One region of the Microbacterium sp. CFBP9023 genome, then DNA from elsewhere that is predicted to be linked to it. Evidence: predicted binding sites of a transcription regulator. Region 1 holds the regulator's gene; the other holds the start of a gene.

Region 1 (3,408 bases):
CCGGCGACCCAGCGCGCTCCGGTGCCCTTCGAGATCAGCGGATACATCGAGTAGGTCGGGGCGAAGCTGAACGCCGTGCGGCCCGGCCCGCCGAACGCCTGCAGAATGTGCTGAAGGACCTCGTTCGACCCGTTGCCCGCCCAGATCTGAGCCGGTTCGAGACCATGACCGAGGTACTCCGCGAACCCTTCGCGGAGCGTGGTGAACTCGCGATCCGGGTAGCGGTTGACATCGCGGAGCGCGACCGCGATGTCGTCCAGGATGTCACTGGCGACCGCGTCGGGAACCGGATGCGTGTTCTCGTTGACGTTGAGTGCGATCGGAAGAGGCGCTTGCGGCGCTCCATAGGGCGTAAGCCCTCGGAGGTCGTCGCGAAGAGGGAGGTCGGCGAGTGATGCAGTCACCCTTCCCATGGTAGGCCGCCTTCGCTACACAGACGCTCGTGGTGACGGAGTGTGAACGCGCTTCCGCGCCGCACCGCTCGATCGAACGGCCCTCACGGGTTCATTCCGAATACTGCGCCGGAATCGCCAGCTCCTGGCCGATCTGCAGCTCGCCGCCGCGCAGCAGGTTCAGACGCGTGATGTCGCCGATCACGTCGCGAGGATCCGCGCCGGGGGCCACGCTCTCGGCGATCGACCACAGCGTGTCGCCGGGCATCACCGTCACCGTCGCGAACGATGCCGTGGCGGTCTGTTCGCCTGAGGCCATCGCACTGCCGCCGCTGAGTGCGGCGAATGCGATCCCGGCTGCGAGCGGCACGGCCGCGACAGCGAGAACGACACGTCGACCGCGCGCCGTCAGCTTGAGCCGCGTCGCCGGACGAGCCGGAAGGACTGCTGCACTGCTGAAGGTGATGGTGCTCATGTCGTGCTCCTCTGCATCTACCGCGTGGGCGGTGAAGTTGGCGTAGCGTTCGCATTCGCGCCTCGGCCGGGAGCCGTGAATGCGAAGCTACGTTCCGAAGTTATCTTCGAATTCGAACATCTGTCAAGCGTTCTTCGAAACAGAAGTCCGGGAATCGGCCGACACGCTCGAACAGATCTTCCACTTCGGCGCGATTCTCGGATACGGTTTCGATGTCAACACCCCACCACGGGCCTCCGACATTCGAACTGAGACGCCGGAATCGCACACCTGAGGAGCACCATGAGCGACATCTCCGCCCCCGACGCCGACGTCCCGCGCACCCGTCGCCGCAAGAGCCTGAGTCCCAAGCAGATGGCGATCCTCGAGGTCATCCAGACGTCGATCAGCCGTCACGGGTACCCGCCGAGCATGAGAGAGATCGGCGACGCCGTGGGCCTCAAGTCGCTGTCCAGCGTGACCCACCAGCTCGGCCAGCTCGAGCTGAGCGGATATCTGCGACGCGACCCCGGCAAGACCCGTGCCATGGAAGTGCTCATCGACCTCCCCGGCACCAGCGGAGAGAATCCCGCCGATGTGGCGACCCCCGTGGGCGATGCGGCGCTCGTGCCGCTCGTCGGCCGCATCGCCGCAGGTGTCCCGATCACCGCCGACCAGCAGGTCGAGGAGATCTTCCCGCTCCCCCGGCAGCTCGTCGGCAAGGGCGACCTGTTCATGCTCAAGGTGTCCGGCGAATCGATGATCGATGCGGCGATCTGCGACGGCGACTGGGTCGTGGTGCGGTCGCAGAGCAGCGCCGAGAACGGCGAGATCGTCGCCGCCATGCTCGACGGCGAGGCGACGGTGAAGGTTCTCCGTCGACGCGACGGCCACACCTGGCTGCTGCCTCGCAACTCCGCATTCGAGCCGATCCTCGGCGACGAGTCCGTCATCCTCGGCAAGATCGTCGCCGTGCTGCGCGCGGTCTGACTCCCCTCCCACCCTGCCGGTGACGGCGGGCGTCGACGCACCATAGGCTCGAACCATGTCGTCGCCGTTCGGTACCTGGACCTCTCCGTTCACCCCCGACCGGATCGCTGCGTCGTCTCCGCGGATCGATGGCAGCGCCTTCGTGGCTGACGAGATCTGGTGGGGTGAGTCGATCCCTGCCGAGGGCGGTCGCTTGACCGTGCGAAGTTCGACGGGTGCCGAGATCCTCCCCGCGCCATGGAGTGCTCGGTCTCGCGTCCACGAGTACGGCGGCGGGGCGTGGACCGCGGATGCCGACGGCACGCTGTACTTCGTCGATGCCAAGGATCAGCGCGTGCACCGCATGCCCCGCGGCGGTGTCCCCGTTCCTCTGACACCCCCGGGCCCGGCGCACGGCGGTCTGCGTCTGCAGAGCGGCCGCCTGTTCGCCGTGCGGGAGGATCTGTCCGTCTCCCCTCACCGACGCGCCATCGTCGAGATCCCGACCGACGGGTCGGCATCCGACCGGCCTGCGCTGTTGAAGACCCTCGTCGAAGGCGAGTCGTTCTACGCTCATCCGGCACTGTCTCCCGACGGTTCTCGTGCAGCGTGGGTCGAGTGGTCCGGCGATCGGATGCCGTGGCAGCGAGCGTCGTTGGTGATCTCGGACGGCACCGCGCGCACAGAGCTGTCCACTCGCGCCGCGCTGCAGCCCGAGTGGACGGCTGACGACGAGATCGTGTACTCCGACGATCCCTCGGGCCGCTGGGCTCTGCACCGACAGCGTGTCAGCGGAGCCCAGGCGGTCGGCACGGCGGAGCAGATCATCGACGACGACGCCGACACGGGATACGGCCTCTGGGTGCTCGGCAATCGCTGGTACCGCCCGCTCGCCGACGGTCGCGTCGTGGCTGTGCGCACGAACGGTCGCGACCGGGTCATCGTCATCGACCCCGACGGCAGCGCCCACCGCATTCCCCTCCCCGCAGACGGCCACGTGAGTGTCGACGATGTCGCGGGCTCCCGCGTGCTGCTCTCCGGAAACGGCTCGACGACAGAACCCGGGGTCTGGTGCGTCGACGTCGACACGGGTCGCGTCGAGGCCGTCGCGGGAGCTGCGCCGACCGATCCTGCGTGGATGCCGCCCGCATCCGAGGTCCTGGTCGACGGCTCGCACGGGCCTGTCCATGCCTTCGCGTACCCGCCGACGAATCCCTCGGCCCACGCTCCGGCCGCGGATGACGAGCTCCCGCCCTACATCGTGCTCGTCCACGGCGGCCCGACCGCGCATGTGACCGGCGCGGCGTCCGCCGCCGTCGCGTTCTGGACGAGCCGCGGCATCGGCGTGCTCGACGTCAATTACGGCGGATCGACGGGCTACGGCCGTGCGTACCGCGAACGGCTGGACGGCGGATGGGGCGTGGTCGACGTCGACGACGTGATCGCAGCGGCCCGCGGCCTCGCCGATGCCGGGCTCGCGGATCCCGCCCGCATCGCGATCAGAGGCGGCTCGGCGGGTGGTTGGACAGTGCTCTCGTCGCTGGTGCGGGGAGGGACGTTCGCCGCGGGGATCAGCCGATACGGAGTGGTCGA
Region 2 (3,408 bases), on a different contig from region 1:
CGATTGCGGCTGACGACGACGCGATGATCGTCGGTTCACTGCGCGGGATAGTCATGATCTCCCCATTGTACGAGCGGTTCCCCCTCGCTGCCGCTGCCGCTGACCGGCCGGCGCCGGGCGAGGTGCGCGCCCTCCCCGGTGTCAGTCCGAATCGACGAATCGGACCCGCGACGACGAGCCGGAAGATTCCTCGGCGAGGGCCGTCTTCGCAGCCGTCATCGCGATGGAACCGTTGTACCCGCGACGTGATAGCTGACCGACGAGGCGTCTCAGAGCAGTATCCGGCTCGAGGCGGGACATCGATCGTGCTTTCGAGCGAGCGTACTCGAGTGCACGCTCCGCGTCGTCGTCGGGAACGTCGCCCAATGCCGCGTCGATCACATCGCGGGGAATCCCCCGCTGCGAGAGCGCTCGCGACAGAGCGACCCGTCCCTGTCCTTTTCGCTCGATTCCCGACATCACGAGCTGATCGGCGAGAACCGCGTCATCGAGGTAGCCGCGGCGACAGAAGTCGTCGATCACGTCGTCGATCGATCCGGAGTCGAGCCGGACGCGGTTCTCTTCGTAGCCCTTGAGCACCATCCGCGCCTCGGACAAAGAGAGCGATCGAGCCCTCAGCTTGCGCACGAGAAGCTCCTCGGCGTCGACACGCAGCTTCGACGGATCGACTCCGCTCTCATCTGCTGAGTCTTCGTGCGGCTGCAGTGCACGCAATCGGGGAGCAGACCGAGCCGCAGCGCCACGAGCTGGATGCCGTTCGCTGGGCCCACGAGAGTCGACGAGTGGAGCTGGAGCCGAGTCGCCGGTGGATGCGACTCCTGCCGCCGTCGATTCCTCGTGGCCTGCGTCTTCCGCAGCGCGGGGGGTGCCTGCATCGGACCCGGCAGAGCTTCGATCGACCGGCTTCATCCGCGCGGAATCACGGCCGAACAGAGGGATGATGGGGGCGAGCTCCTGAGGCACGCCCCCGCCATCACTCATGGTTCGCTCCGGTTGCGCCACAACCGCGAACCATCACGATCATGCCGGGCGGCGCTCGGCGAGCTCGTCAGCAGGCGCCTCGGTGGCTCCTCCGATGCCGAGCTTCTGCTTGATCTGGGTCTCGATCGCCAGCGCGATGTCGGGGTTCTTGAGCAGGAACGTTCGCGCGTTCTCCTTGCCCTGTCCCAGCTGGTCACCGTCATAGGTGTACCAGGACCCGGACTTCTTGACGATGCCGTGCTCCACACCGAAGTCGATCAGGCTGCCCTCACGGGAGATGCCGACGCCGTAGAGGATGTCGAACTCAGCCTGCTTGAACGGCGGAGCCATCTTGTTCTTCACGACCTTGACCCTCGTACGGTTTCCGACTGCGTCGGTGCCGTCCTTCAGAGTCTCGATTCGGCGGATGTCCATTCGGACGGACGCGTAGAACTTCAGCGCCTTTCCACCCGCGGTGGTCTCCGGCGAGCCGAAGAAGACACCGATCTTCTCGCGCAGCTGGTTGATGAAGATCATCGTGGTGTTCGTCTGGTTGAGCCCACCGGTGAGCTTTCGCAGCGCCTGAGACATCAGACGAGCCTGCAGACCCACGTGGGAGTCACCCATCTCGCCCTCGATCTCGGCTCGAGGCACGAGCGCGGCCACGGAGTCGATGACGATCAGGTCGATTGCGCCGGAGCGGACGAGCATGTCCGCGATCTCGAGCGCCTGCTCACCCGTGTCGGGCTGCGAGACGAGAAGGGCGTCGATGTCGACACCGAGCTTCGCGGCATAGTCAGGGTCGAGCGCGTGCTCGGCGTCGATGAAGGCAGCGATTCCGCCGGCGCGCTGAGCGTTGGCGATCGCGTGGAGGGTGAGCGTCGTCTTACCCGACGACTCAGGACCGTAGATCTCGACGATTCGTCCACGCGGCAGTCCTCCGACGCCGAGGGCGACATCGAGAGCGATGGAACCGGTCGGAATGACGGCGACAGGCGCACGCTCGTCGCTGCCCAGTCTCATGACCGAGCCCTTTCCGAACTGACGATCGATCTGGGCGAGGGCGGTCTCGAGGGACTTCTCGCGGTCAGCGGGTGATGGCATGACGTGCTCCTTATGCTCGCGTGGTGCCGCCTGTAGGCTGTCGCGGTCCTCCCGGCTGGGCGGAACTCTCCGACAAGGCGTATGGCTCTTCGGCTTGTTCTTCACCGTAGGAGGAGCCTCCGACATTGCGTCGTCAGCACCGCGAAACAGGGAGAGAAACGTCTCTGAACCACTTGTGCAGAAGACTACGCCCGTTTCGAACACATATTCGACGACACGCCGTCGCGGCGTGTCGCAAATCGAAACCGCCTCGAACGCGGCCCTCGCCGCGAACGCCTCAGAGGGTCATCGCTTGCGCGGCTCCAGACGACCTGCACCGTGTCGCCGCTCCAGGGGGACATCCGTCTCGGCGCACAGCGCCAGCCAGATCTCGCGCGGTGCGACGCCAGCGTCCAGCGCTTCGTCGGCAGTGCGCCCGGCGAGCTGAGTCAGAACGAGGTCGCTGATCAGAGATGACCCGCGACCGCCGAATTCCGCATCGACTGCGCGGAGGAACTCACTACGTCGCATCAGAGGCTATGAGAGTCCGACGTTCAGTGGAGCGACAGCTCGGGCTCGACAGAAGCCACGAGGTCGTCCGGAACGACATCAGGGAAGACCTGAATGCCTTCGAGGACCGAGATCCGGTCGCCGACCTCTCGCATGATGATCGAGATGGGAACATCCAGAGCGTCAGCCACCGAGGCGAGAATCTCACTCGATGCTTCCTTCTGGCCCCGCTCGACCTCGCTGAGATAGCCCAGCGCCACAGAAGCCTTGCTTGCAACCTGCCGGAGCGTCCGCCCCTTCTGCAGGCGGAAGTCCCTCAGCACATCGCCGATTTCCTGTCGTACAAGAATCATCGGAACCTCCTCCCAGATCGTCTTCTCGAGGTCTCCCTCGAAGAGACCGCCAGTCTAGTCCTACCGACCTTCACAAAATCTACCTTCGCACGCTGTGCTTTCGGTGTGAGCACATAGGACATAACGGAGCGCACCCATCCCCTATTCCCGCAGAACCCGAGCGAGCATATCGATCGCCGCGTCGACCGCCTGCGCCCGCACCTCGGCACGATCACCGGCGAATCGAAACAACTCGGTGACCGAAAAATCCGGCGTCACCACGGCCACATGCACCGTGCCGACCGGCTGACCGTCAGGTGAGTCCGGCCCCGCGATACCCGTGGTCGAGACGCCGACGTCGGCAGGGGCCCCGTCGACGTTCAACGCACCGCGCACCCCCGCCGCCATCTGAAGAGCGACGTCGGGGTGGACGGGACCGTGCGCGTCGAGCAGCGCGTCGTCCACGCCCAGCAGCGTGTGCTTCACCGGAGTGGCGTACGCGACGATCGCTCCGCGGAGGGAG

The links. Region 1 encodes LexA, which represses DNA repair genes until DNA is damaged. Its sites were predicted from a motif close to TCGAACANNTGTTCGA; they were not measured.
Region 2: a site for LexA is predicted at 2,261-2,276, ahead of recA (recombinase RecA). Genes of this name have one in related genera too.

The regions. Positions count from the first base shown of each region.
Region 1 is NZ_JAXCWI010000002.1:36,696-40,103, forward strand. Features, by position in the region: gene SOM10_RS10435 (histidinol-phosphate transaminase) at 1-413, opposite strand, end outside; gene SOM10_RS10440 (LysM peptidoglycan-binding domain-containing protein) at 505-867, opposite strand; gene lexA (transcriptional repressor LexA) at 1,150-1,836, shown strand; gene SOM10_RS10450 (prolyl oligopeptidase family serine peptidase) at 1,892-3,408, shown strand, end outside.
Region 2 is NZ_JAXCWI010000001.1:333,569-336,976, reverse strand. Features, by position in the region: gene miaB (tRNA (N6-isopentenyl adenosine(37)-C2)-methylthiotransferase MiaB) at 1-55, opposite strand, end outside; gene SOM10_RS01570 (regulatory protein RecX) at 142-714, opposite strand; gene recA (recombinase RecA) at 1,021-2,064, opposite strand; gene SOM10_RS01560 (DUF3046 domain-containing protein) at 2,350-2,574, opposite strand; gene SOM10_RS01555 (helix-turn-helix domain-containing protein) at 2,598-2,906, opposite strand; gene SOM10_RS01550 (CinA family protein) at 3,048-3,408, opposite strand, start outside.